Regions from separate parts of the Bradyrhizobium sp. Kon56 genome, predicted to be linked through region 1. Evidence: predicted binding sites of a transcription regulator. Region 1 holds the regulator's gene; each other region holds the start of a gene.

Region 1 (7,241 bases):
CCACGCAAAGGTCGTTCTTCATGACGGCGGTGGTGCTGATCGCGGTGATGGTCGATCGCCGCGCCATCACCTTCCGCACGCTTGCTGTGGCTGCGCTGATCGTGCTGGCGGTCGCGCCGGAAGCGCTGGTGCATCCGAGTTTTCAGATGTCGTTTGCGGCAACGCTCGGCTTGGTCGCACTGGTGCAGATCGGCATGCCCAATTTGTTTGCCTCGCCGGACAATTCGGCGACTGCGCGCATTGCGATGTGGGGTGGGCGCGAGATTGCGATGCTGTTCATGGCTTCGCTGATTGCGGGACTTGCGACGACGCCCTATGCCGCCTTTCATTTCCACCGTGTCACGCCGTTCGGCGTGCTCGCCAATCTCGGCGCGATGCCGGTGGTCTCTGCGCTGGTGATGCCGGCGGGGCTGTTGGGGCTGCTTGCTGCGCCGTTCGGGCTGGACAGCGTGTTCTGGTGGCTGATGGGGATTGGCATCGAGTGGATGGTCGCGGTCTCGCGCTGGGTCGCGGCCTTGCCGGGCGCGGTGGGCCGCATCCCGGCGTTCGGGATCGCGCCGCTGATCGCGGCGAGCCTGGGAATCATTGTGCTCGGCTTGTTGCGCACGCCGCTGCGCTGGTCCGGCGCCCTGGTGCTGCTGGCAGCGATCCTCTGGGGACTGTCGGCGCGGCAGCCCGACATCCTGATTGCCGGGGATGGCGCCAGCGTCGCGGTGCGGGGCAGGGACGGATATCTGCACCTGATCAGGACGAACAAGGACAGCTTTCTGCTCAAGGAATGGCTCGCTGCCGACGCCGATCCGCGCGATGCGGGCAGAGCCTCGCTTGCCGATGGCGTGTCCTGCGACGAATCCGGCTGCGTGACGCCACTGGCCGACGGGAGGCTGGTCGCGCTGGCACTGCGCGTCGACGCTCTCGCGGACGATTGCAGTCGGGCCGCGCTGGTGGTGACGACTCGTCCCGCACCGCCTGATTGCGCGGCGATGGTGGTCGATCGGCAGCGGCTCGCCAGCCAGAGCGCGCTGGCGCTGACGCAGCGTGGTGACGGTTTTGTGGTTCAGGCAGTGAGGGCGAGAGGCACGAGCCGCCCCTGGTTGCCGGCCGGCGCCGGCGAGGGTGATTTCGACGGCAGCCTCGCGCCAAAGTCGACCGCGCCTCGCATCAAGGACGCAACGCCGGCGGACACCGACCTGCAAGCCGTCGATTGATCTGATGGTGCGGAGCAACGCAGTGGTTCGGTGCGTCCGTTCGGATTAGCGGGGTGCAAACCACACCATCTCGCCGGCCACGGCCGGCGATGGCGATTTAATCCTGACCTCCGACTTCGTAGCCGGAGGGCGGCTCTGTCAGCCGATCGGCAGGTGCGTGACGGTCGGCTGCCTGTCGGCGGTGATCTGCGCCTTGTGCTCGCGCTCGGTGACCGACTGAGTCACCGGCAGTTGCAGCACCGTCGCGCGCTGGCCTTCGACGAGCTGCGTCACCAGCACGTATTTGCCGTCGGGGAATTCGATCGCATCATGATGGCGGTCGGGAACGTGCGGATCGATCTTGCCGAACTTGCCCACGCGGGAATTGATGGTGCGCGTCCAGATCCAGCGATTGTCGTAGCGGACGTCGTCGGCGAAGGCGAGCTCCGTCCCCGGCAGCAGGCAGACGGCAACAGACGGATCGGCTGCAGAGGCGAAGCCGCGCGTCGAGGTGCCGCGGAAGCTTGTCGTGACGATCGTCTCGCCGACTTCGGCGGGGCGCGACGCGACGGCATGTAGGCTGTAGTCACACATCGGGTGCTCCTCATGCTGGGATAGCAACCCGCGTCTCTTATCGAGGCGCAGGCCTCTATCAGAGTGGAAGCACGAACGCTCTGCTTGGTTGTGGGCAAATCTGCGGCTGGCTTCCGCAAGCCGCGATCACATTATCTTTCCCGAATTCAATAGGAACAAAGCTCGCCGCGATGCATTCGGGAGGCGCGTACGCGAACATTGCCAACTTGGCTGCAACGGCCGAACTTGACCGCTGGTCGCTGTTTCCTCGAACAACCGAGCCGCGAAGCGGTGCTGCTTGAAGCGGTGCTGCTTGAAGCGGTGCTGCTTCGTCGGCGTGGCGAGGAGCCAGCGTTGGAGGAGGGGCCGGATAGTCTGTGCAGAACCAGAAAGGCTATCCAGCCGGAGCGGACGATGATCCGCTCCAATCTCTGACCGGCGATGCCGATCGGAAGCGCGCGAGGCGCCAAGCACCTCCGGCATGAAGTGCTTCCGATATGAAGTACTGCCGATAGAAAGACTCCCGGTATCAGTACTTCCGGTAAAGCCCGATCAGCTTGCCCTGAATCTTCACCCGGTTGGGCGGCAGGATGCGGACCTCATAGGCCGCGTTGGCGGGCTCGAGCGCGATCGAGGCGCCGCGACGGCGGAAGCGCTTCAGCGTCGCTTCCTCGTCGTCGATCAGCGCCACCACGATGTCGCCGGTATCGGCGCTCTCGTTGCGCTGGATCAGGGCCATGTCGCCGTCGAGAATGCCGGCTTCGACCATCGAGTCGCCGCGCACTTCCAGCGCGTAATGCTCGCCCGAGCCGAGCATGTCAGGCGGTACGCTGATAGTATGGCTGCGGGTCTGCAACGCCTCGATCGGCGTGCCGGCCGCGATGCGGCCCATCACCGGCACCGCGACGGGACGTTCGCCCTCGTCAGCGGGCAGGCTCGCGCTCGCACGCACCTTGCCGAGATTGCCCTCGATGACGCTCGGCGTGAAGCCGCGGCGGCTGCCAGCGGCTGCCTGGAGCTCCGGCAGCTTGATGACTTCAATCGCACGGGCGCGGTTGGGCAGGCGTCGGATGAAGCCACGCTCCTCGAGCGCCGTGATCAGGCGATGGATGCCCGACTTCGAGCGCAGATCGAGCGCATCCTTCATCTCGTCGAAGGAGGGCGGCACGCCGCTTTCCTTCAGACGTTCACTGATGAACCGCAGAAGCTCGTATTGTTTGCGCGTTAACATCTCGACCAAAGTCCCCCGGTTGATGTCGTCCGATTCCGAGACGCTGAATTCGGCCATAAGCCGCTGCATGCTCGAAACAAATCATGAACAGACACTATATGTTCGATACATGTTCCGCAACTGCTTAATTTACCGTGAACAGAGCAAAGTGCGCGGAACGCGCGTTGCGGGGGCGCTCAGACGGGGAGCCGCAACACTTCGCAAGCCGTGCCTGCTTCGGCCTTCGGCGCGAATGGTGCGCGGACGAGAAGTACCTGTGCTGCAGCGAGATTCGCAAGCAGCGAAGAGTCCTGATGATTGACGGGAACAACGACGCGTGTGCCATCGTCACGCTCCTCAAGATGCGCGCGCAGATAGTCCTCGCGCTGGTCGTTGGCGCCGACGTCGCGGCCGAGCACGGCGCGTTCACGGCGATGGTGAATCACTGAACGGCCCGACAGGGCGCGAATCAGCGGCACCATGAACAGGAAAGCGCACACGTAGGACGATACGGGATTGCCCGGCAGGCCGATCACACCCATTGCGCCGAGTCGCCCGTGCATCATTGGCTTGCCTGGCCGCATCGCGATCTTCCAGAACGCCATCGCGATGCCTTCGTCCCGCAGTGCCTGCTGGACCAGATCGTGGTCGCCGACCGATGCGCCGCCGGTCGTGATCAGGACGTCGGCGCCGCTCTCGCGGGCGCGGCGGATGCCGGCGGTGGTCGCCTCCAGCGTGTCGGCGGCAATACCGAGGTCGATGGTCTCGGCGCCCTCGCTGCGGGCGAGCGCGTGCAGGGCGTAGCCGTTGGAATAGACGATCTGGCCGTGGCCGGGCGTGGTGCCCGGCATCACCAGCTCGTCGCCGGTGGCGAGAATCGCGACTTTCGGACGCCTGACAACGGCAAGGTGCGGATGATTCATCCCGGCGGCGAGCGCGAGGTCTCGCTCGGTCAAACGGCTTCCCTTGCGCAGGAGCACGTCGCCCTCGCGGAAATCGACGCCGGCGGGGCGGATGTGCCGGCCGGCGATTGCGGCTTCCTTGATCGTGATCCGCTTGCCGGCGGCGACCGTGTCCTCCTGGATCACGACGGCGTCCGCGCCAAAGGGAACGACGCCGCCGGTGAAGATCCGCACGGCCTCGCCGGCTCCGACCGTTCCCTCGAACGGTCGGCCCGCTGCGACTTCGCCGATGACGGTGAGCTCCGAATCGATCGTCGCGGCGTCGGCCGCGCGCACCGCGTAGCCGTCCATCGCCGACATCGCTTGCGGCGGCTGCGTGCGCCGCGCCACGACGTCACGCGCGAGCACGCGATGGTAGGCCTCGTCGAGGGAAATCATTTCTTCCGGCAGCGGCTCTGCACCCGCCAGCACCGCGGCAAGCGCGTCAGAAACCGGCATCAAGGCCACGGCGAAAACTCCTGCTCGGCACGTTCGGGCGAATGTTCCGCACGTCTTCTAGCCGAGCGCAGGCGCAGAGGCAAAAGCGGCTGAGCAGGCACAGTCATCCCGCCCCTTCACATTGTTCCGGAAGGCAGGATCAAGCGCGTCGCGGCATGATCCGAAGGAGGTCACAGATCGGCAGGAGAGTGGTCATGGAAGCGACGAAAATCATGGCAAGGCGAGAACGCGCCATGGCCTGAATCGATCAGCTCCCTGCCTGCCCGGGAGTTACGTCGGGCGCCTTGGATCCCTGATCCTTGTCGGGCAGCGGGTCGGCTTGGGATTTCAGGTCGGCGGCCTTGCTCACAAGCTTGGCGGAAAGGTCCGAATCTGAAGTTGTCCTCGCGAATTCAAGAAGAAGAGAGGCCTGCTTGGTGAGGTAGGTTTTGCCCAGCACGATGATGCATCCGTCCGTAGAAGTCCCAACGGACTCTAAGAGTCCGGAAGGCGGTATTCCGTTCCCGGAACTCTGTATAAAAATGTACAAAGTGATCCGGTTCCTCAATTTTTCAAAATTGGTCCGTCGGGCCGTGCCGTCGTGGGTTTCGCGACAACGGACCGTCGTCAAATGCCCAATGCCTTCAATGCGTTCCCGACGTCACGCGGCGAGGTCACATGCACCGCCGTCAAGCCGCGCGCGCGCGCTCCCTCGATGTTTTCGGCAAGATCGTCGAAGAACACGATGCGCCCGGCGGGCACGCCGATCGCCGCAACGACGTGGTCGAAGGCCTCCGCATCCGGTTTGCGCAGGCCGATGCTGGACGACAAATACAGCTCGCGGAAATGGCCGAGGAGGTCGGCATATTCCCTCGAGAAATGGTCCACGTGCGGCCGGTTGGTGTTGGAGAAAGCATAGAGCGGCATCTGTTTCGCTGCGCGCGGCAGCAGCTCGGCGATGTCAGGCATTTCGCCGGCGAAAATCGCGTTCCAGCCTTCCAGGAACTGCGCATCCGAAATGCCGATTCCGAGCGAGGCTCGCAATGAGGCGAAATAGTCCTCATCGCTGATCTTCCCCATCTCGTGCAACCGATAGGCTTCGCTGTCCCGCACATAGCGCGCGACGATGGCTTCGGGCTTGCAGCCGGCATGTCCCGCCCAGCAGGCGATCGCCTTGGAGAAATCGATATCGAGCACGACGCGGCCGAGATCGAACAGGAGCGCATCCGCGCTGCCGGGAGAGAGCGATGTCACCTGCGTCCTTTCACTCAGTATCGATACGGCTCGTGGTCGAACAGCGGAAACGCGCTGAACACACTCGGCGCGTTGGTTGCGGTCGCCTGGTGCAGGCAGGATTTGTTGACCTCGGCGAACGAGGTCGCACCCAAGAGGCCGAGGCAGCGCAGCACTTCGTCCTCGAGCAGTTCCAGCATGCGCGCCACGCCGGCTTCGCCGGCCGCCGCCAGCGCCCAGCATTGCAGCCGGCCGATGCCGACGAGGTCGGCGCCCGCCGCGATCGCCTTGACGATGTCGGTGCCGCGACAGACACCGCCATCGACCATGATCTTGGCGCGGCCGTTCACGGCGTCGACGATCTCGGGCAGCACGTGCATGGCGCCGCGACCGTGATCGAGCTGACGGCCGCCATGGTTGGAGACGTAGATCCATTCGACGCCGTGATCGATCGCGATCAGCGCGTCCTCTGGCGTCGCGATGCCCTTGAGGATCAGCGGGATCTTGAACTTGTCCTTGATCATCTTCACCGTCCGCCACTCCAGACCCTTCTGGTAATCGCCCCCGGTGGCGCGCAAGCGGCTCTCGCGAACGTAGCGCTTGGCGATGTCACGTTCGCGGCGGCTGTAGTGGGCGGTGTCGACGGTCAGGCAGAAGGCGGCGTAGGCGTTCTTCTCGGCCCGGCTGACGACGTCGGCGACGAAGGCGTCATCGCCGCGCACATAGAGCTGGTAGAGCCGCAGCGCGTCGGACGCAGCTTCGGCGGTCTTTTCTAGGCCGGGCTCGGACACCGAACTGAGCATGTGCGCCGCACCGAAAGTGCCGCAGGCGCGTGCCACGCTCGCCGCACCATCCGGATCGAAGATCTCGAGCGCGCCGACCGGGGCGAGGACCACGGGCAGGCGCATCTTGCGGCCGAACTGTTCGACCGAACCTGTAACCTTGCGAACATCGCGCAGCACGCGCGGGCGGAAAGCGATCTCGTCCAGCGCCATGCGGTTGCGACGCATCGTGGTCTCGGTCTCGGCCGCGCCGACGATATAGTCCCATGCATTCTGGTTGAGGTTGGCGCGGGCTTTCCGGATGAATTCATGCAGATTCTGGAACGGCTCGGTGCTAGCGCCGAGCTCGACGTTCCTTTCCGGTTGGATGCGGGGTGCTTCGTTCATTGTTATCCTCCCGAGAATTTGAAGCCTTCCCTGATCGCCTAACCCGTCCGGGGCGCCAAAACCATCCTAAAATGGCATGGCTGCGAGGCGCGGGCCGGCCGGCCGACCCCCGCGGCGCACGAACCGGTCCTGCAACGTTGCCGAAAGTTTGGGTCCGGACCAACCGATTTTTACGGTGTACCCGCCGGCGTGGCATCCCGGCCTTGAAGAAACCAGAATGGTATTGTGAGAAGCAGGCTGGATCGCCATTTGCATGGCGGCTCCCAGCCCCACCGAACCGCGAAGCAAAAAGGCCAGCCTATCCATGCGGAAAACCCTGCTGTTTCCACTGGGCGCGCTCACCGGAGCGTGTCTGACCCTTTTGGTAGCCAGTCCGCACGGCGGCGTATGGGCGGCACGGGCGGCAGCGAGCGCGGATGACGCCTATTCCAAGCTCAATCTGTTCGGCGAAGTGTTCGAGCGGGTGAAGGCGAGCTATGTCGAGAAGCCT
Region 2 (7,241 bases), on a different contig from region 1:
CGTTGGTCGCGATATCGTCCGCGGGCGCCGCGTCCGCCCAGCAACCGCGACAGGAGATACGCCAAGCGTGCACCGCGGACATGCGCGCGCTGTGCTCCGGCATCATGCCGGGAGGCGGCCGCGTCAAGCAGTGCATGATCGAGCATTTCAACCAGCTGTCGGATGGCTGCAAGAGCGCGCTGAAGCAGGCGCAGGCGTCGAAGCCATAGGGCGTGCCTCGCGGGAGTGCGCGTGGGGCTCGCAGACGCGATAAGTGCCCGAGCCCTGCGGTGTCGCACGATATACAGGCGAGGCCGGCAACCCCATGTTTGCCGACGACCGGCAGCTGTGGTCTGGTCGGCCAACGGAACACTTCGGGGATTCGCTGCTGATGGCGCAGGACGCTCACACCGCAACATCATGGCCGCTGTTTCGCTCACTCGCGTCCTATTCGCTGCCGGGCGATTTGATGGCCGGCCTGACGCTCGCGGCAATCGCGATCCCAGAGCAGATGGCCACGGCGCGGCTCGGCGGCTTCGCGCCGCAGATCGGCTTCTTCGCCTTCATGGCGGGATCGCTCGGCTTTGCGATGCTCGGCGGAAACCGCTTCCTGTCCTGCGGCGCCGATTCCACGATCACGCCGATCTTCGCCGGCGGGCTGGCGGCGCTGGCCGCCGCCGGCTCGCCTGAGTATCAGGGCCTCGCGATCGCACTGGCACTGATGGTCGGCGCAATGATGCTGGCCGGCGGCGCCTTCCGCCTCGGCGGCATCGCCAATCTCTTGTCCGTGCCCGTCATGGTCGGTTTCCTCGCCGGCATCTCCGTCCACATCATCGTGTCGCAATTGCCGGGCGTGCTGGGTCTGGACTCGCCAAGCGGGCCGACGCTCGATCGCATCGGTGTGCTCGCAAGCGAGCTCGGCCGCAGCAATCCCTTCACGCTGTGCATCGGCTTCGGTGTGCTGGCCGTGGTCTTCGCCGCCGAGAAGATCAGCGCAAAAATTCCGGGCGCGCTGATCGGGCTCGTCGCCGCGACCCTGGCCACGATCGCGCTCGGCCTCGAGAGCAAGGGCGTCAATGTCGTAGGCCTCGTGCCGGGGACGCTGCCGCGGCCGGCCTTCCCCGAGCTTGCACCGGAGCAATGGGTCCGCCTCGTGCCGCTCGCCTTTGTCATCACGGTCGTGGTGATGGTGCAGACCGCGGCGACGACGCGCTCATTCCCGTCCGATCCCGACAAGCCGGCCGATGTCGATCGCGATTTTCTCGGCGCGGGCGTAGGCTGCGTACTGTCGGGCCTGTTCGGCGCGTTTCCGGTCAACGCCAGCCCGCCGCGGACGGGCATTGTCGCCGAGACCGGCGGACAATCGCAGCTCGCGGGTCTCGCCGCCGCTGCGATCGTGCTGGCGCTGCTCGCGTTTGGAACGGGATTGCTGCAGCACGTTCCAGACGCAGCCCTCGGCGGCATCCTGCTGTTCGTCGCGCTGCGCATCATCCGCGTGAAGCAGATCGTCACGATCTATCGCCAATCCCCCAGCGAATTCCTGCTGATCGCCGCCACCGCCGCGCTGATCATCGTGCTGCCGATCCAGCAAGGCGCGTTCCTCGGCATCGTGCTGTCGCTGCTGCACGGCATCTGGAGCACGACGCGCGCGCGGCTGGTCGAGTTCGAGCGCGTGCCGGGCACCACGATCTGGTGGCCGGCACATCCGCACATCGCCGGCGAGCGCATCGCCGGCGTCGCCGTGCTCGGGCTGCAGGCGCCGCTGTCCTTCCTCAACGCGCCCGGCTTTCGCAGCGACGTGATCAAGGTGCTCGGCACGACGCCGCCACAGCTGCTGGTGCTGGAGGCGAGCGGCATGGTCGAGATCGACTTCACCGCCGCGCAGATCCTGCTGGACGTGTTCAGGGCGTGCAGCGAACAGGGCGTCACCGTCGCGCTGGCCCGGCTGGAATCGGTGCGCGCGCAGGACGCGTTCGAGCGGTTTAGATTGTTCGACGCCCTGCCGAGAGAGCGTGTCTTCCACAGCGTCGACGAGGCCGTGCGGAAGTTGGCGCGATAACTGGGCTCACTGCGCCAATGGCGGGTGATCGCGCTGGATCGTTTCGCGGATCCAGCTGGCATGGATCGCGCGAAACAGGATTTGCGCCGTCTTGAGGTCGTTCGCCTTCATGCAGAGATCGACGATGCGACGGACTGCGTCGTCGCGCATCAGTCCATCCGAGATCTTCATCGCGATTTCCATCGCGACTTTCGCCGCGCGCTCGTAGCGCTCGCTGTCGCGCTTGTCGCTGCGCGCGCTACCTGCCGCGCTCGCCGCAGCGGCGTCACAGATCGCACGGATGCGCTCGGCGGCCTCGATGTCGCCGAGCGGCCGCTCGATCGCTTCGTCCCAGACGTCCTGACGCGTCTTGCGCGCGAACCACTGCATTGCCTGCTCCGTGGTGAGGGAGCGAGCATAAACGGCGGCCACGCCGCGCGCTACGCCTCCGGTACGATCTTCCCGGGATTGAAGATGTTCTGCGGATCGAGCGCCTTTTTCAGCGCCCGCATCGCGTCGATCGCCTCGGGGCCGAGCTCCGCCTTGAGGTATTTCTGCTTGCCCTGACCGATGCCGTGCTCGCCGGTGCAGGTGCCGTCCATCGCCTGCGCGCGCTCGACCAGCCGATGCATGAACTCCTCGCCGCGCGCCATCTCGTCGGCATCGTTGGTGTCGCAGACCAGCGAGCAGTGGAAATTGCCGTCGCCGACATGGCCGACGATCGGCGACAACAGGTTGAGGCGCTTGAGATCTTCCTCGGTCTCGCCGACGCATTCGGCAAGCCGCGAGATCGGCACGCAGACGTCGGTCGCGACCACCCCGATGCTGTCGCCGGGCCGCAGCGCTTTCACCGACCAATAGGCGTCGTGCCGCGCCTGCCACAGTTTTGTGCGGTCCTCCGGCTTGGTGGTCCAGGAGAAATCGCCGCCGCCGCAATCCCTGGCGATCTCGCCGAAGGCCTTGGACTGTTCGGCGACCTCGATCTCGCTGCCATGGAATTCCATCAGCAGCAGCGGCGTTTCCGGCAGCGTCAGCTTCGAATAGGCGTTGCAGGCCCGCACCTGCGCGGCGTTGAGCAACTCGATGCGCGCCACGGGAATGCCGGTCTGGATCGCCAGGATCACGGCCTGACACGCCCCGTGCACGGTCTCGAACGACACCGCTCCGGCCGCGATCGTATCGGGGATGCCGCGCAGGCGGATGGTCAGCTCCGAGATGATGCCGAGCGTGCCCTCGGCGCCGACGAACAGATGCGTCAGGTCGTAGCCGGCGGATGATTTCTTCGCACGCGTGCCGGTCGTGATGATCTCGCCGTCGCCGCGGACCACTTTCAGCGCCAGCACACTGTCGCGCATGGTGCCGTAGCGCACCGCATTGGTGCCGGAAGCGCGGGTCGAGGCCATGCCACCGAGGGAAGCGTCCGCGCCGGGGTCGATCGGGAAGAACAGGCCCTGGTCGCGCAGATGCTCGTTGAGCGCCTTGCGGGTCACCCCGGGCTGGATCACGCAATCGAGGTCCTCGGCATGCACCGCGAGCACCTTGTTCATGTCGCGCAGGTCGATGCAGATTCCGCCGGCGGGTGCGTTGACCTGGCCCTCGAGCGAGGTGCCGGTGCCGAAGGCGATGACGGGCACGCCGTTTTTCGCGCAGATCCGCACCACGTCCTGGATGTCGGCAGTCTCCTGCGCCATCACCACGCCGTCCGGCGGCTGGTTCACGATCCATGTGGTGGTATGGCCGTGCTGCTCGCGGACGGCTTGCGAGGTGATGAGGCGGTTGCCGAACCGCGCGGCAAGTTGCTCCAGCGCGCTCGCGAGGGCTTTCGGCGCCGGCCGCGGCGGATTATTGGTGATGGTCGTACCCACGGACGTTCCTCCCGACGAGACGAACCGTGGCAAAGGACATCTCACCGGTCAAGTCAAGCGACCGGACGCATAGCTGGGGAAGGACACATGCCGGAGACTGCTGCCACAACGATCGAGGGCGTGCCGTTCCGCTCGTCAATCATGCAGATCGAGCCGCAATGGATCGACTACAACGGCCACCTCAACATGGCCTATTACAACGTGATGTTCGACCGCGCGATCGACCAGATGTGGCTGACGCTCGGGATCGGACCGGGCTACATGAAAGAGCGCGGCGGCTCGACCTTCACCGCCGAATGCCACGTGCGGTATTTGCGCGAAATCCACCTCGACGATCCCGTGCAGGTCTCGGTCTGGCTGCTGGAAGCCGACGACAAGCGGCTGCACACCTTCCAGGAGCTGCGGCACGCGACCGAAGGATGGCTGTCCGCCACATCGGAAAACATGTCGCTTCACATCGACATGGGCTCACGAAAGGTGGCGGCTTTTCCCCCAGACATCCGTGAGCGCATCGCAGCGGTGGTCAAGGCCCACAGCGCCGTCCCGCGGCCCGAGGGCATCGGCCGGAACGTGGCGATGCCCTCGAAGCGGTAAGCGCGCTAAACCCTGTTACGACCCCGTGCCAGTCCGACAACGGCCGAGACCAGGAACAACACGACTGCGATGAAGAAGATGATCTTGGCGATTTCGATCGACGCGCCGGCGAGGCCGCCAAAGCCCAGGATACCGGCGATCAGGGCGATAACCAGAAACGTAACTACCCAGCTAAGCATGATCCGAACCTCTGTTTCGATGTCTGTCTGCGATCGGCGCGGCTGACGCGCCTCACTTGCAGAACCAATCGCCAACTCGGAACAATGGTTCCGGGCCGCTGAAGCCGGAAATTCGCCTGACCGACAGGAACAAATTGGCTTTCGGCGCACGTGGAAAACCCCTGTCCGCGGCCCCATATAGGGACCAATCCCTGTTAAGAAGGCTCCCCTTTCACCACCCCGCGGTGCCAACGTGGGGCAAATGATTCGCATGACCGAGCCGAGCAAGATCACGTCCCAGAGCGTCCCCGACCACCAGCCCGCAGCCGGCGGCATCGCCGCGCGTGCGCGCGCCTCGGTAGGCCCGCAATACCTGTCCGGGCTCAATCCGGAGCAGCGCGAGGCTGTGGAGACGCTGGACGGGCCGGTTCTGGTGCTGGCCGGCGCCGGCACCGGCAAGACCCGCGTGCTGACCACGCGCATCGCCCACATCCTGAGCCAGGGCCGCGCCCGCCCATCCGAAATCCTGTCGGTGACCTTCACCAACAAGGCCGCGCGCGAAATGAAGCACCGGCTCGGCCAGATGCTCGGCCATGCCGTCGAAGGCATGCCGTGGCTCGGCACCTTCCACTCCATCGGCGGGCGCATCCTGCGCACTCACGCCGAGCTGGCGCAGCTCAAGTCGAACTTCACCGTGCTCGACGTCGACGATCAGGTCCGACTGCTCAAGCAGCTTCTGCAAGCCGACAATATCGACGACAAGCGCTGGCCGGCGCGCATGCTGGCCGGGCTGATCGACGGCTGGAAGAACCGCGGCCTGACGCCGTCGCAGGTGCCGTCGGGCGAGGCCGCCGTGTTCGCCAACGGCAAGGGCGGCAAGCTCTATGCGAGCTACCAGGAGCGGCTGAAGATCCTGAACGCCGCCGATTTCGGCGATCTGCTGCTCGAGGACATCCGCATCTTCCGCGAGCACCCGGATATCCTGCGGCAGTACCAGCAGCGCTTCAAATTCATCCTGGTCGATGAGTATCAAGACACCAACGTCGCTCAATATCTGTGGCTGCGGCTGCTGTCCCAAGCGCCGACTTCTTTTGCCTCTCCCCGCGTGCGGGGAGAGGTCGGATCGCCCGGCAGCGCAATTGCGCGCCCGAGCGATCCGGGTGAGGGGGACTCTCAGCAAGCTGAGCTCGTGGAGGCAGCCCCTCATCCCGACCTTCTCAGCGCGAGCGAAGCTCGTCGCGACCCCGCAAGCGGGGAGAAGGAGCAGACGCGCCACGTCAAAAACATCTGCTGCGTCGGCGACGACGACCAGTCGATCTATGGCTGGCGCGGCGCGGAGGTCGACAACATCCTGCGCTTCGACCATGATTTCCCCGGCGCCAAGGTCATCCGCCTCGAGCGCAACTACCGCTCGACGGGCCACATCCTCGCCGCCGCCTCGCACCTGATCGCCCACAACGAGGGCCGGCTCGGCAAGACGCTGCGCACCGAGGACCAGGACGGCGAGAAGGTCACGGTAACGGGCTCTTGGGATTCGGAAGAGGAAGCCCGCGGCATCGGCGAGGAGATCGAGCAGATCCAGCGCAAGGGCGACAAGCTCAACGAGATCGCGATTCTGGTGCGCGCCTCCTACCAGATGCGCGAGTTCGAGGACCGCTTCGTCACGCTCGGCCTGCCCTATCGCGTCATCGGCGGCCCGCGCTTCTACGAGCGCGCCGAGATCCGCGATGCGCTGGCTTATCTCCGCGTCATCAATTCACCGGCCGACGATCTCGCCTTCGAGCGCATCGTCAACACGCCCAAGCGCGGCCTGGGCGATGCCACCGTGCAGATGCTGCACGATCACGCCCGCAAGCGCCGCATCCCGCTGTTCGAGGCGGCGCGCGCGGTGGTCGAGACCGATGAGCTGAAGCCGAAGGCGCGCGGCTCCTTGCGCGACGTCGTCGCCCAGTTCGACCGCTGGCGCGCCCAGCGCGAGGTCACCTCGCACACCGAGCTCGCCGAGATCGTGCTCGACGAGAGCGGCTACACCGAGATGTGGCAGAAGGACCGTTCGGCGGACGCCGCGGGTCGGCTCGAAAACCTCAAGGAGCTGGTGCGCTCGATGGAGGAGTTCGAGAACCTGCAAGGGTTTTTGGAGCACATCTCACTGGTGATGGACCGCGACAGCGGCGCCGACGAGGACGCGGTGTCGCTGATGACGCTGCATTCGGCCAAGGGGCTGGAATTCGACAACGTGTTCCTGCCCGGCTGGGAGGAAGGCCTGTTTCCGAGCCAGCGCACGTTGGACGAACAGGGCCGCGCCGGCCTCGAGGAAGAGCGCCGGCTCGGTCATGTCGGCCTGACCCGGGCCCGCCGCCGCGCCAAAATCTATTTTGCCACCAACCGCCGGATCCATGGCACCTGGTCGACCACGATCCCCTCGCGCTTTCTCGACGAACTGCCCGCGGCCAATGTCGAGATCACGGAATCCAAGGGCGGCTCGGCCTGGGGCGGCACCGGCGGCTACGGCGCCTCCCGCTTCGACGACATGGAAGCGTTCGGCTCCACCTATTCGACCCCGGGCTGGCAGCGCGCCCAGGCCAATCGCAATCGCGGCGGCGGTGG
Region 3 (7,241 bases), 99 kb from region 1:
CGTGGGATCGATCGGCCAAATGTGTTGCGGAAAGGCACACGTCGATTGGAACCTTTGTAGGTTCCCAAAAATGGAAGAAAGAACTTAACATTCAGCAAGTTATGGGTACTCGCACTGCCCCGGTATTGTTGCATTTGGGAGACGGACTCTGCCGCTCCGTAGAGCTACGGTTGCCTCGGACTTAGTTCATATGGGCCCTCGCGCCTGATCAGCCGCTTCGGGGACATAAGAAGCGGACGAAACCTGGGGAGACTGGCAATGAATAAGCTTCTTATTTGTACAATCGGTGCAGTGGCGATGGGCTTGTCGGCTCCCGCAAGCGCGGCGGACATGGCCGCGCGTCCCTACACCAAAGCCCCGCCGCCGGCGGTTGCCGCCATCTACGACTGGAGCGGCTTCTACATCGGCATCAACGGCGGCGGTGGCTCCAGCCACAAGTGCTGGGACTTCGTCACGCCCGCGACCGGCGTTCTCGTCGGCGAAGGCTGTCACAATGCAACAGGGGGCACCGTCGGCGGCCAGATCGGCTATCGCTGGCAGTCCGCCAATTGGGTGTTCGGTCTGGAAGGCCAGGGCAACTGGGCTGATTTCCGGGGCGACAACGTGAGCACCCTCTTCCCTGGTACCGCTTTGGTGACGGGTGATCGCAACCGTTCCCGCATCGACGCTTTCGGTCTCATCACCGGTCAGGTCGGTTACGCCTGGAACAACGTGCTGCTTTACGTGAAGGGCGGCGCCGCCGTCGTCGGTGACAAGTACGACATCTACGCTGCTGCGGGTACGCCCGGCGCGGGCGCGCTGTTGGCTTCGGCCCGGGAGACTCGCTGGGGTGGCACGGTCGGGGCCGGTCTGGAATTCGGCTTCGCCCCGAACTGGTCGCTGGGCTTTGAGTACGACCACATCTTCCTTGGCGATCGCACGATCGGCTTCACAACGCCCGCGGGTGCGGTATTCGGCAGCGACCGGATTCGCCAGGACGTAGACATGGGCCTGGTCCGCTTGAACTATCGCTGGGGCGGTCCGGCCATCGCAAGGTACTGATCGCGCTGGACATATCGCACTTCGAAGGCCGGCCTTGCGCCGGCCTTTTGCTGTGCAGTCCTCCGATATTAATCGGTCAATAACCGTTCCGTTTTCCGACCGTTGTTGCTTTTGAGTGACACAACTTGCGGCTTCACTGGTGTAAGTACGGCATCAGTTGGGCAAGTGAGTCCGATGCCCTTCCCTATCTTGGAAGGCACAATCAGAAACTGGGACTGGGATTAGTTGAAAATGAAAAAGGTTTTGTTGGCTTCGGCCTGTTTGTTCGCTCTCGCTGCCCCGGCTTCGGCCGCTGATCTCGCGGCGCGCCCCTACACCAAGGCCCCCGTGGCCATGGCTTCGGTCTACAACTGGACCGGCTTCTACCTCGGTATCGTCGGTGGCGGCGCTTGGGAAAATTCCTCGACCGACCCGAAGATGAAGGGCGGCTTCGTCGGCGGTACTGCCGGCTACAACTGGCAGACCGGCAATGTCGTGCTCGGCGTCGAGGCCGATGGTTCCTGGGCTGATGTCAGCGCGTCGGTCACCGGCCCCGTTGCCGTCCCCGGCTTCGGCCTCGTCAGCACCACCCTCAGCTCCAAAACCGATGCGATGGGAACCGTGCGCGGCCGCATCGGCTACGCCGTCAACAACGTCCTGTTCTACGGCACCGGTGGTTACGCCTGGATCGACAACAAGCTCAGCGTCAGCGCGCTCGGCGTGACCGTTTCCGACAGCAAGTGGCACTCCGGCTGGACCGTCGGTGCGGGCGTCGAAGCGTTCTTCGCTCCGCAGTGGTCGGTCAAGGGCGAGTACCTCTTTCGCAGCCTCGGCGGCGAGACCTACTTCTCGGGCGCCCTGCCCTCCGGCACGCTCGAGTTTCACACCGTGCAGGTCGGCGTGAACTATCACTTCGGGGGCCCGGTGGTCGCCAAGTACTGAGTTCAGTACTTAGCCCCAACGCCATCCGCGTTACGAAAGGCCGGCCTTGTGCCGGCCTTTTTGTTTTGTCGGGCACGTTGCCGCGCAGTTCCACCCTGCTCCTGCCAGATGCCGCCAGTGCGCCAACAATCCGTTGACGATTCGCAAGTCCCACTGGAAATCCGTCTCCGTTCTTCCTACGTTCGCTGACAACCCCATCGGCGCCGATCCCGGTTCCGGGCGAAGCGCGCCTTTTTTGTTGGCGCGATCGCGCGCCTTTGGGATTCCTTGAGGGCAACCCGGATGGATGAAGTGATCAAGGCGAAGCGCCAACAGCAGAACGTGGGATCAAACCTGCGCGCAATTACCATCCGTGGCGCGCGCGAGCACAATCTCAAGAACGTCGATGTCGAGATTCCCCGCGACAAGCTGGTGGTGTTCACGGGGCTGTCGGGCTCCGGCAAATCCTCGCTCGCGTTCGACACCATCTACGCCGAAGGCCAGCGCCGCTACGTCGAATCGCTGTCTGCCTACGCCCGCCAGTTCCTGGAGATGATGCAGAAGCCCGACGTCGACCAGATCGACGGCCTGTCGCCGGCGATCTCGATCGAGCAGAAGACGACGTCGAAGAACCCGCGCTCCACCGTCGGCACGGTGACCGAAATCTACGACTACATGCGCCTGCTGTGGGCGCGCGTCGGCGTGCCCTATTCGCCCGCCACCGGCCTGCCGATCGAGAGCCAGATCGTCTCGCAGATGGTCGATCGCGTGCTGGCGCTGCCCGAGGGCTCGCGCCTCTATCTGCTCGCGCCGGTCGTGCGCGGCCGCAAGGGCGAGTACCGCAAAGAGCTTGCCGAATGGCTCAAGAAGGGCTTTCAGCGCGTCAAGATCGACGGCGCCTTCCACGAGCTCGCCGAAGCCCCTGTTCTCGACAAGAAATTCCCGCACGACATCGACGTCGTCGTCGATCGCATCGTGGTGCGCCCCGACATCGGCCAGCGCCTCGCCGAAAGTTTCGAGACCGCGCTGAAACTTGCCGAGGGCCTCGCCGTCATCGAATTCGCGGATGCGCCGGCTGCGGCAGCACCCGCGGAAGAGAAGAAGAAGACCGCAAAGATCCACGACAAGAGCGGACCCGAGCGCATGCTGTTCTCGGAAAAGTTCGCCTGCCCGGTGTCCGGCTTCACCATCCCCGAGATCGAGCCCCGGCTGTTCTCGTTCAACAACCCCTATGGCGCCTGTCCCGCGTGCGGCGGCCTCGGCGTCGAGCAGCATGTCGACGAAGACCTCGTCATTCCCGACAAGGAGCTCGCCATTGGCAAGGGCGCGATCGCGCCCTGGGCCAAGTCTTCGTCGCCCTATTACATTCAGACGCTGACTGCGCTCGGCAAGCACTACAAGTTCACGCTGACCACCAAATGGAAGGATCTGCCCAAGAAGACGCAGAACGCGATCCTCCATGGCTCCGGCGAGGACGAGATCAAGTTCTCCTACGAGGACGGCGTCCGCTCCTACGACACCAAGAAGCCGTTCGAGGGCGTCATCACCAACATCAACCGCCGCTATCGCGAGACCGAGAGCGAGTGGGCGCGCGAGGAGCTGGCGAAGTATTTCCACGACGTACCCTGCGAGGCGTGCCACGGTTTTCGGCTCAAGCCCGAGGCGCTCTGCGTCAAGATCGGCGGCAAGCATATCGGCGACATCTCCGAGATGTCGGTGAAGGGCGCCGGCGCGTGGTTCGAGACCGTGCCGGAGGCGCTGAACACTCAGCAGAACGAGATCGCCGGCCGCATCCTCAAGGAGATCCGCGAGCGCCTTACCTTCCTGCTCGATGTCGGCCTCAACTACCTCACACTCTCCCGCTCCTCCGGCACGCTGTCCGGCGGCGAGAGCCAGCGCATCCGGCTGGCTTCGCAGATCGGCTCGGGCCTGACAGGCGTGCTCTACGTGCTCGACGAGCCCTCGATCGGCTTGCACCAGCGCGACAACGCGCGCCTGCTCGACACGCTCAAGAGACTTCGTGACCTCGGCAACACCGTGATCGTGGTCGAGCACGACGAGGACGCGATCCTGCTCGCCGACCACGTGCTCGACATCGGCCCCGGCGCCGGCATGCATGGCGGCAACATCATCGCCGAAGGCACGCCCGCCGAGATCATGCGCAACCCCAACTCGCTGACGGGCAAATATCTCACCGGCGAGCTCGAGGTCGAGGTGCCCGAGCGGCGCCCGCCGAACCATCGCCGCACCATCAAGGTGGTCAACGCGCGCGGCAATAACCTCAAGAACGTTACGGCCGAAATTCCGCTCGGCCTGTTCACCTGCGTCACCGGCGTCTCCGGCGGCGGCAAGTCGACGCTGCTGATCGACACGCTCTACAAGGCGATCGCCCGCAAGCTGAACAATGCCAGCGAAGGCGCCGCGCCGCACGACCGCATCGAGGGCCTCGAGCACATCGACAAGATCATCGACATCGACCAGTCGCCGATCGGTCGCACGCCGCGCTCCAACCCCGCGACCTATACCGGTGCCTTCACGCCGATCCGCGAATGGTTCGCCGGCCTGCCCGAGTCGAAAGCGCGCGGCTACGAGCCCGGCCGGTTCTCCTTCAACGTCAAGGGCGGCCGCTGCGAGGCCTGCCAGGGCGACGGCGTCATCAAGATCGAGATGCACTTCTTGCCCGACGTCTACGTCACCTGCGACGTCTGCAAGGGCAAGCGCTACAACCGCGAGACGCTGGAGGTCCTATTCAAGGGCAAGAGCATCGCCGACGTGCTCGACATGACCGTCGAGGAAGCGGCCGAGTTCTTCAAGGCGGTCCCACGTGTACGCGAGACGTTCCAGACGCTGCATCGCGTCGGCCTCGACTACATCCATGTCGGCCAGCAGGCCACGACGCTCTCGGGCGGCGAAGCCCAGCGCGTCAAGCTCGCAAAAGAGCTGTCAAAGCGCGCCACCGGCCGCACGCTCTACATCCTGGACGAGCCGACCACCGGGTTGCATTTCCACGACGTCAAGAAGCTGTTGGAGGTGCTGCACGAACTGGTCGCGCAGGGCAACACGGTCGTCGTCATCGAGCACAATCTCGAAGTGATCAAGACCGCCGACTGGGTCATCGACCTCGGCCCCGAAGGCGGCGATGGCGGCGGCGAGATCGTCGCCTGGGGCCCGCCAGAGGACATCGCAAAAGCGCCGCGGAGCTATACGGGGAAGTTCCTGGCGCCGGTGCTGGCGAAGGCTCGGAAGCCGAAGCGGAGACGCGCGGCGAGCGAGGCGGCCGAGTAGGTTACGCCGCGGGAGCGGCCGACACATTGTCTGAGGGAGACTGAGTTTGCCTGCCGGACTTGTGCAAACCTATCGTGCGTTCGCCCAGGCTGCTCACCGCTTGCGCGGCGCTGTCTCAGGCCGACTTCGAAGCCGAGCGGACCGGCTTCTTTCCGAGCCTGCAACGCACGCTGAACCACATCCATGTCATCGACCTCTTCTATGTCGATGCACTGGAGGGCGGATGGCTAGGACCGGCGGCTTGGAAGAACGAGGTGCCGCACCCCTCCCTTGCCGCGTTGAAGGCTGCGCAGGCCGCGATCGACAAGCGCTTGATTGCCGTCTGCGATGGACTGACGCCCGAGATTCTCAACGGCATTGTGCGGATCAACCGCGACACGCGGGTCCAGACCGAACGCCGCGACCGACTGCTCATGCATCTGTTCCAGCATCAAATTCATCACCGCGGACAAGCGCACGCCATGCTGTCCGAAACGAGCGTCGCGCCGCCTCAGCTTGACGAGTTCTTCGCCGAGGGAGAGGCGCCGCTCAGGGCCACCGAATTCGACCAACTCGGATGGACCGAGGAAACCGTGTGGAAAGCCTAGCGGTGTAGCTTCGTCTCCATGCCCTACTCCCTCGCCATCTTTGATCTCGACGGCACGCTGGCCGACAGCTTTCCGTGGTTCCTGCGCACCATCAACGACGTCGCCGATCGCTTCGGCTTCCGCCGCGTCGCGGACGAGGATATCGAGGGGCTGCGGCATGCTTCTTCGCGGGAGATTCTGAGCCGGCTCGAGGTGCCGCTGTGGAAGCTGCCGGCGATCGCGCGGCATGCGCGGCGACTGAAGGCGGAGGCTGCAGCGGAGATTTCGCTGTTTGCGGGGGTCGAGACAATGCTGCGGACGCTGGCGGAGGGTGGCGTGCAGCTCGCGATGGTGACGTCGGACAGCGAAGCCAATGCGCGCGAGAAGCTCGGCGATTGCGCGACGCTGTTCGCCCATTTCGATTGCGCGGCCTCGCTTTTCGGCAAGCCCGCGAAGTTCCGACGGGTCATCCGCCGCGCCGGCGTGGAGCCGGGCAAGGTCATCTCGATCGGCGACGAAGTGCGCGACATCGAGGCGGCGCGGACAGTGGGAATTGCCTGCGGAGCGGTGGGCTGGGGTTATGCGGCGCCGGCGGCGCTGCGGGCGATGGCGCCGGATCACATGTTTGATCAGATGGATGAGATTGTATGGACGCTGTGCCCCGGTGCCGTAGCCCGGATGAGCGAAGCGATATCCGGGAACGCCGGTGGATGAGGAGAGCCCCGTCCCGCATGTCGCTCCGCTCACGCGGGCTACACGCCCCTACTCCGTCCTGCGCAAGAATGCCCCAAACGCGCGCGGGCCGTCGCCGGTCTTGACCTCGCCGATCAGCTTCAGCTCGACCGCATCGATGATATCGAGCGTGTTGCTTTCCCAGCAGGCGACGATAATGCGCTTGCCGTCGGCAGTCGCGGCAATGCCTTCGGGATAATCGCCGACATTGATGCGCTTGAGCGGCTTCAACGTCGCCAGATCGAACACGCTGACAGTGCCGCCATACTGATCGGTGACGAAGCCGCGGCCCTGCGCCAGCGCCACCGCATAAGGGCGCATCCCGACCTGCACGCGGCCGGTCTCGGCCCCAGTGGCGATGTCGATCACGGAGACGTCGTTGGAGCCGACATTGGCGGTGTAGGCGCGCTTGCCCTCGGCATCGATGGTGACGCCGAACGGACGGGTGCCGACCTTGATGGTCGTCGTGCGCTGGCGCGTCGCGGTGTCGACCACCGACACACTGTCGTCGTCGCGGTCGGCCGAGAGCAGCAGCTTGCCATCCGGCGTTACCGCGAGCCCCGATGGCGAGGCGCCGACCGCAATGCTGGCCGTGACGCTGCGCGAGGCCGCGTCGATCACCCGCACCGCCGCCGCATACCAGTCCGCGACATAGACGGTGCGGCCATCCGGCGCGACGGCAATGCCGAGCGGCCCGCCGCCGACCTCGATCCGCGC
Region 4 (7,241 bases), on a different contig from region 1:
TGACGAAGACATCGACTGCGCTATCGCCATCGTTGATGCGCTCGCGCGCCGCATCATTCGCAGCGGCATCGATGCGCACGCCGAGCCAGTCGAGACGCTCACCGATCGCGCTGCGGATTTCGCTGGCATGCTCGCCGATGCCGCCGGTGAAGACCAGGCAGTCTAGCCCTGCAAGCGTTGTCGCCATCGCCGCCACCTCCTGCGCGGCGCGGAAGGTGAAGAGCTCGACCGCCTCCCGCGCCGCAGCTTCGCGGCTCGCAAGCAGCATGCGCATATCCGACGCGATGCCGGAGACGCCGAGCAGGCCCGATTCGTGGTAGAGCAGGTGCTGGACATCTTCGACCGACATCTTCTCGTACTGTTGCAGATAGAGCAGCACGCCCGGGTCGAGCCTGCCGCAGCGCGTGCCCATCACCAGCCCGTCGAGCGGCGTCAGTCCCATCGTGGTGTCGATGCTGCGGCCGTCGCGCAAGCCGCACAGGCTCGCGCCGTTGCCGAGATGCGCGATCACAGTGCGCTTCGCCACGAGCTGCGGCGCGATTCGGGCGAGCCGTCCCGCGACATATTCGAACGAGAGGCCATGAAATCCGTAGCGCCGGATGCCGCGCTCTTCATAACGTCGCGGAATGGCGAAGCGGCTGGCGGGCGGCGCAATGCCGTGGTGGAAAGCGGTATCGAAGCAGGCGATCTGCGTCAGGTCGGGCCTGATCGCCGTGATAGTGCGGACCGGAGCCAGGCAGCGCGGCTGGTGTAGGGGCGCCAGCGGCGTCAGCGCTTGCAGCTTTGCGGTGACATCCTCCGTCAGCTCGACCGGAGCGGAATAGTCCGGACCGCCATGGACGACGCGATGGCCGACGGCGCGCAAGCGATGGTCGCCGAAACGATCCTCGATGAAGCCGAGCACGTCGGCGAACAGATGATCGCTGGCCGCATCCGATGCTTCCCTCCGTTTCTCGAACAGGTCTTCGCCCGCGGGACTCTTCACGACGAGCCGCGGCTTCGTCTCGTGCTCGTCAAGCAGGCCCTTGCAGAGCAGGGCGGGCTCGGCCGCCGAGATATCGAACAGGCCGAATTTGATGCTCGACGATCCCGAGTTGAGAACGAGAACCGTGTTCGACATGGCTCCCCTCAGTCGCCTGCCTCTGCCGGCGTGTTGCCGCCGGCGCTGTTCTGCCAGACCCATTCCTGGATTTCCGGCATGTCCTCGCCGTATTCGCGCACATAGCGCGAATGCTCGATCAGCTTGTCGCGGAATTGCTGCTTCACCTGCGCCGCCCTGGTCGCGAGCCCCGGCACGCGCTCGATCGCCTCGATCGCGAGGTGATAGCGGTCGAGCTCGTTGAGCACGACCATGTCGAACGGCGTCGTCGTGGTGCCTTCCTCGGCAAAGCCGCGGACGTGCATGCCGGCGTGGTTGGTGCGGTTATAGGTCAGCCGGTGGATCAGATAGGGATAGCCATGATAGGCGAAGATCACCGGCTTGTCGCGCGTGAACAGGCCGTCGAAGTCGCGGTCGGACAAACCGTGCGGGTGCTGCTCCCTGGGTTGCAGCGTCATGAGGTCGACGACGTTGACGACGCGGATCTTCAGCTCGGGCAGAGCCTTGCGCAGCAGGTCGACGGCAGCGACCGTTTCCAGTGTCGGCACGTCGCCGGCGCAGGCCATCACGACATCGGGCTCGCCATTCGTGTCTTCCGTGCCGGCCCAGTTCCAGATGCCGATGCCGGCGGCGCAATGCGTGGCTGCCTCCTGCATCGACAGCCATTGCGGCGCCGGCTGCTTGCCGGCGACGATGACGTTGATGCGGTCATAGGTGCGCAGGCAGTGATCGGCGATCCACAGCAGCGTGTTGGCATCCGGCGGGAAGTAGATGCGGACGATGTCGGCCTTCTTGTTGGCGACGAGATCGACGAAACCGGGATCCTGATGGCTGAAGCCGTTGTGGTCCTGACGCCAGACATGCGAGGTGAGCAGATAGTTGAGCGAGGCGATCGGTCGCCGCCACGGCAGATGCCGGGTCACCTTCAGCCATTTGGCGTGCTGGTTGAACATGGAATCCACGATGTGGATGAACGCCTCGTAGCAGGAGAAGAAGCCGTGCCGGCCCGTGAGCAGGTAACCCTCTAACCAGCCCTGGCAGAGATGCTCGCTCAGGACTTCCATCACGCGTCCGTCCTGGGCGAGATGCACGTCGTAAGGTTTTGTCGGCTCCATCCAGACGCGTTCGGTGGCCTCGAACACCGCATCGAGCCGGTTCGACGCAGTCTCGTCCGGGCCCATGATGCGGAAGTTGCGGGCCTCGGTGTTGAGGCGGATGACGTCGCGCAGGAATTTCCCGAGCTCGCGGGTTGCCTCCGCCACGACGCCGCCCGGCTGCGCTACTTCGACGGCGAAACTGCGGAAGTCCGGCAGCTTCAGCTCCTTCTTCAGAAGGCCGCCATTGGCGTGCGGATTGGCGCCCATGCGGCGATTGCCTTCGGGCGCGAGCGCCTGGAGCTCGGCAATGAGCGCGCCGTTCGCGTCGAACAGCTTTTCCGGCTCGTAGCTGCGCATCCAGTCTTCGAGAATCTTCAGATGCGCCGGGTTCTCGCGACAGTTCGCGACGGGCACCTGATGCGCCCGCCAAAAGCCCTCCACCTTCTTGCCGTCGACTTCCTTGGGGCCGGTCCAGCCCTTCGGGCTGCGCAGCACGATCATCGGCCAGCGCGGGCGTTCGACGCTCTTGCGGCCGTCGCGGGCGTGCTGCTGGATCGACCGGATGCTGACGAGCGCGACGTCGAGCGCGTCTGCCATGGCCCGGTGCATCAATTTGGGATCGTCGCCCTCGACGAACAGCGGCTCGTGGCCGAGCCCGCGGAAGAGATCGCGGATCTCGTCGTCGCGCATCCGGCCGAGCACGGTCGGATTGGCAATCTTGTAACCGTTGAGATGCAGGATCGGCAGCACCGCGCCGTCATGCGCAGGATTGAGGAATTTGTTGGAGTGCCAGGACGCGGCGAGCGGGCCGGTCTCGGCCTCGCCGTCACCGACGACACAGGCGACGATCAGGTCGGGATTGTCGAAGGCCGCGCCATAGGCATGCACCAGCGCGTAACCGAGCTCACCGCCTTCGTGGATCGAGCCCGGCGTTTCCGGCGCCGCGTGACTCGGGATGCCGCCGGGGAAGGAGAATTGCCTGAACAGCTTGCGCAACCCCTCGGTATCGCGCGCGATATCGGGATAGAGCTCGCTGTAGCTGCCTTCGAGATAGGTGTTAGCGACCATGCCGGGGCCGCCGTGCCCGGGACCGCAGACATAGATCACGTTCAGGTCCAGCGCGCGGATGACGCGGTTGAGATGGGCATAAATGAAGTTCAAACCGGGCGTCGTGCCCCAATGGCCGAGCAAACGCGGCTTGATGTGCTCGGGCCGTAAGGGCTCGCGCAGCAGCGGATTGTCGAGGAGATAGATTTGCCCGACGGAGAGATAGTTCGCGGCGCGCCAATAGCGGTCGAGCAGATCGAGGTTGCTGCTCGCTGCGGCCAATTGTTGTTGATTTGTCATGTTCTTGCCGACCTTCACCCAACGATCGTCATCAACCATGTTCCGCGACGATCGATCCCTCCCGTGATCAAACGGAATCGTGGTCACGCTGGTGTTGCGTGAAGTCAAAAACCCCCGCCCGAAATTTGGGCAGCTCTACTGTGCATGGGGTTGTTTTCACGTTTTTTGTTTGTGTTCTTGATTTGTTCCTTTGGCATGCTATCTTGGCTTCATGAGTCCAGCATCCTCTCATGCTCTCAAGCACCCGCCGGTCACGGCGCCCTCCGAGCCGGCGGGTGCGCCTTCTGACTTCCCTGAGCTGGCGGTCGCCATCGACCGCCAGCGCAGGCGAGGCCGGGGCGCGCAGTCCAACGCCAGCGGCCGGTTTGAGGCCGAGGCGCGCGTCGCATTCGACGATGGCTGGCAGAGCCTTGAAGAACTGCCCCCGTTCAAGACCACGGTCGGGATCGACACCTCGCGCAAGGTGATCACCCGCAACGAATCTCCCGACATCGGCTTCGATCGTTCGATCAATCCCTACCGCGGTTGCGAGCACGGCTGCGTCTATTGCTTCGCGCGGCCGACGCATGCCTATCTCGGCCTGTCGCCGGGGCTCGACTTTGAGTCGAAGCTGTTCGTGAAGCCCGAGGCGCCGGCGTTGCTCGAGAAGGAGCTTGCGGCGCCGGGCTACGAGCCGCGGATGATCGCGATCGGCACCAACACCGATCCCTATCAGCCGATCGAGCGCGAGCGCAAAATCATGCGCGGCATTCTGGAGGTGCTGGAGCGCGCCGGCCATCCCGTCGGGATCGTCACCAAGTCGGCGCTGGTCGTGCGCGACATCGACATTCTCGCGCGAATGGCCAAACGCAACCTCGCCAAGGTCGGGATCTCCGTGACCTCGCTCGATCCGAAACTAGCGCGCACCATGGAGCCGCGGGCGTCCACGCCGCCGAAGCGGCTGGAGGCACTGAAGCAGCTTTCCGAGGCTGGCATTCCGACCACCGTCATGGTCGCGCCCGTGATCCCCGCGCTGAACGATTCCGAGATCGAGCGCATCCTGGATGCCGCCGCCCATGCCGGCGTCAAGGAGGCCTCCTACGTGTTGCTGCGGTTGCCGCTCGAGGTGCGCGATCTCTTTCGGGAATGGCTGATGGCGAACTATCCGGACCGGTATCGCCACGTCTTCACGCTGATCCGCGACATGCGCGGCGGCCGTGACTACGATGCGAAATGGGGCGAGCGCATGAAGGGCACCGGCCCGATGGCCTGGACCATCGGCCGCCGCTTCGAGATCGCTTGCGACAGGCTCGGGCTGAACAAACGGCGCGCCAAGCTGACGACGGATCATTTTGCCAAGCCGAAGCGGAACGGCGATCAGCTCAGCCTGTTCTGAGGGACGAAGTGAGAGAGGCGTCTATGAGTAAGGAACCGCCAGCTCCTATCCCGCGGCTGACCGTCATCACGCTGGGCGTGAACGACATCCGCGCCAGCATTGCCTTTTACGACGCGCTCGGTTTCTCGCGCCGGCTCAAGGTAACCGGCGAGACCGTTGCGTTCTATGACACCGGCGGTCCGGTGCTCGCGTTGTTTCCCTGGGATCAACTCGCGGTCGACGCCAAATTGCCTGATCATCCGAGGCCATCGACGTTCCGCGGCATGACGCTCGCCTGGAATTGCCGCGCGCGTGAGGAGGTGGATGCGGTGCTGGTCTTCGCCGTCAGCAAGGGAGCCGCGTTGCTGAAGGCAGCACATGAGACCGACTACGGCGGCTATTCCGGCTATTTCGCCGATCCTGACGGCCATCCCTGGGAGGTCGTGGTCGCGCCCGGCATCGACGTCGGCGAGGACCGGCGGGTGCATCTGGCGGAATAGGGCGGCTGGCTTGAATAACGGGAATTGTTCGAGGTTCCCGATTGCGCAGGCCATGCCGCTTGCGCACGATCCCGGCCATGATTCGGGATCAATCCGCCAAGAAGCCGGCCAAAGGCGCGCCCAAAAAGGCTGCGCCTAAGAACGAGAAGGCTGCGCCTGAGAACAAGAAAGCTGCGCCCAAAAAAATCGCCAAGGCGCTGGCCGGCACAAAGAGCGCCATCATCGTTGCCCCAAGCTTCCGCCGTGAGCGCGCGCTGATCAAGCGCGGCGTTTGGCCGGTAGCGGGCTGCGATGAGGCGGGCCGGGGGCCACTGGCCGGTCCGGTGGTGGCGGCGGCGGTGATTCTCGATCCCGACCGCATCCCGCGCGGCATCGACGATTCCAAGCGCCTGACGGCCGAGGAGCGCGAAAGGCTGTTCGGCAAGATCTGCGCGACCGCCCAGGTCTCGGTGGCCGTCGCCTCGCGCTCCCGCATCGACCGCGACAACATCCTGCGCGCCTCGCTGTGGGCGCTGAAGCGCGCCGTGGTGGCGCTGCCCCAGCAGCCGCGGCACGTCTTCGTCGACGGCCGCGACCGGCTCGACACGGAATGCGATTGCGAAGCCGTGATCGGCGGCGACGGCATCGTCCTGTCGATCGCAGCGGCCTCGATCATCGCCAAGGTAACGCGGGACCGCCTGATGTGCGCGTTGGCGCAGGACTGTCCCGGCTACGGTTTCGAGCAGCATAAGGGCTACGCCGTGCCCGAGCACCTCGACGCGCTCAACCGCCTCGGTCCCACCGTCCACCACCGCAGCTTCTTCGCCCCCGTCGCCGCCGCACGCGCCAAGCACATGCCCTGGACGGTCGAGCCGGCGCAGGATCTGTTTGCGGTGACCGAGATCGAGTTGCAGGTGGACACGAGCCTGGAAGTCGACGCGTCGGCAAATCTCTAGACGAGACTCAGTTGCCACGACGCGTCACGCCCTTTATCAAAACAGTCGTGAGCGAATAGGGCCGGCTTCACGGGTTGGCTGCATCTTTCGGACGTTGCATGCGGTTTACCTCCCTGGTCATCGAGCTCATTCGCGCGCGGCCGCGGCTGATCGTCTGGATCGCCGTGCTGCTCCAGGCCGCGATGTGGCTGTTCGTGGCGCTCGTGTTTTATCGCAGCCCGCCCGGCAGTCTCGCGACCCTGCTGGCCTTCGGCCGCGAATACCAGGTCGGCACCGATCTCGGGCCGCCCTTGCCGGTCTGGCTCGCCGACATCGCCTATCGCGCTGCCGGCGGCCACCTGTTCGGTGTCTACGTGCTGGCCGAGCTCTGCGGGATCGCGACTTTGATCACGCTCTATCATCTGTCCCGCGCGGTGGTCGGTCCCCAGCAGGCAGTGCTGGCCGTGCTGCTGACCATGACGCTGCTGGCCTTCTCCTCGCCCACACTCGACTTCGGCCCTCTGGTGCTGGCGCGACCGCTCTGGGCGCTGCTGCTGCTGCATTCCTGGCAGATCATCGGACAGCGCCGCGGCAACGCCTGGTTTGCCTGGTCGATCGAGGCCGGCCTCTTGCTGCTGACGACGCCGGCTGCGATCTTCCTGCTGCTGCTGATCGTCGTCTTCGCGCTCGCAACCGCGGACGGCCGCCGCACGTTGCGTGCCTTCGACCCGCTGTTTGCGCTGGTGGTCGTCGCCGTGCTGGCATTGCCCTATGCCGTCTGGCTGATGCGCGCCGAGGCGCTCGTCCTGCCGGCCTTACCTGCGGTCGCCCAGCTCAATGCCCGCGCGCTGCACGCGGCCTGGCTGCTCGGGGGGCTCCTGCTCGGTGCGGCGGCGATCCCGGCGCTGACCGTCCTCAACACCGGCCTGT

The links. Region 1 encodes LexA, which represses DNA repair genes until DNA is damaged. Its sites were predicted from a motif close to TGTTCNNNNTGTGTTCNG; they were not measured.
Region 2: a site for LexA is predicted at 4,715-4,732, ahead of AC0L3B_RS21165 (ATP-dependent helicase). Genes of this name have one in related genera too.
Region 3: a site for LexA is predicted at 2,131-2,148, ahead of uvrA (excinuclease ABC subunit UvrA). Genes of this name have one in related genera too.
Region 4: a site for LexA is predicted at 3,716-3,733, ahead of AC0L3B_RS20670 (PA0069 family radical SAM protein). Genes of this name have one in related genera too.

The regions. Positions count from the first base shown of each region.
Region 1 is NZ_JBVVOU010000016.1:61,660-68,900, forward strand. It holds gene AC0L3B_RS23900 (ComEC/Rec2 family competence protein) at 1-1,208, shown strand, start outside; gene AC0L3B_RS23905 (hypothetical protein) at 1,347-1,781, opposite strand; gene lexA (transcriptional repressor LexA) at 2,290-2,991, opposite strand; gene AC0L3B_RS23915 (molybdopterin molybdotransferase MoeA) at 3,168-4,379, opposite strand; gene AC0L3B_RS23920 (hypothetical protein) at 4,618-4,809, opposite strand; gene AC0L3B_RS23925 (HAD family hydrolase) at 4,977-5,603, opposite strand; gene AC0L3B_RS23930 (alpha-hydroxy acid oxidase) at 5,618-6,751, opposite strand; gene AC0L3B_RS23935 (S41 family peptidase) at 7,056-7,241, shown strand, end outside.
Region 2 is NZ_JBVVOU010000013.1:36,351-43,591, reverse strand. It holds gene AC0L3B_RS21195 (hypothetical protein) at 1-209, shown strand, start outside; gene AC0L3B_RS21190 (SulP family inorganic anion transporter) at 371-2,038, shown strand; gene AC0L3B_RS21185 (hypothetical protein) at 2,045-2,407, opposite strand; gene AC0L3B_RS21180 (FAD-binding oxidoreductase) at 2,458-3,882, opposite strand; gene AC0L3B_RS21175 (thioesterase family protein) at 3,970-4,476, shown strand; gene AC0L3B_RS21170 (DUF1328 domain-containing protein) at 4,482-4,655, opposite strand; gene AC0L3B_RS21165 (ATP-dependent helicase) at 4,897-7,241, shown strand, end outside.
Region 3 is NZ_JBVVOU010000016.1:160,319-167,559, reverse strand. It holds gene AC0L3B_RS24410 (outer membrane protein) at 259-1,041, shown strand; gene AC0L3B_RS24405 (outer membrane protein) at 1,273-1,962, shown strand; gene uvrA (excinuclease ABC subunit UvrA) at 2,245-5,226, shown strand; partial or broken gene AC0L3B_RS24395 (DinB family protein) at 5,273-5,813, shown strand; gene AC0L3B_RS24390 (HAD-IA family hydrolase) at 5,832-6,506, shown strand; gene AC0L3B_RS24385 (YVTN family beta-propeller repeat protein) at 6,555-7,241, opposite strand, start outside.
Region 4 is NZ_JBVVOU010000012.1:134,971-142,211, forward strand. It holds gene AC0L3B_RS20660 (acetate/propionate family kinase) at 1-1,120, opposite strand, end outside; gene AC0L3B_RS20665 (phosphoketolase family protein) at 1,129-3,543, opposite strand; gene AC0L3B_RS20670 (PA0069 family radical SAM protein) at 3,755-4,918, shown strand; gene AC0L3B_RS20675 (VOC family protein) at 4,942-5,397, shown strand; gene AC0L3B_RS20680 (ribonuclease HII) at 5,475-6,332, shown strand; gene AC0L3B_RS20685 (glycosyltransferase family 39 protein) at 6,431-7,241, shown strand, end outside.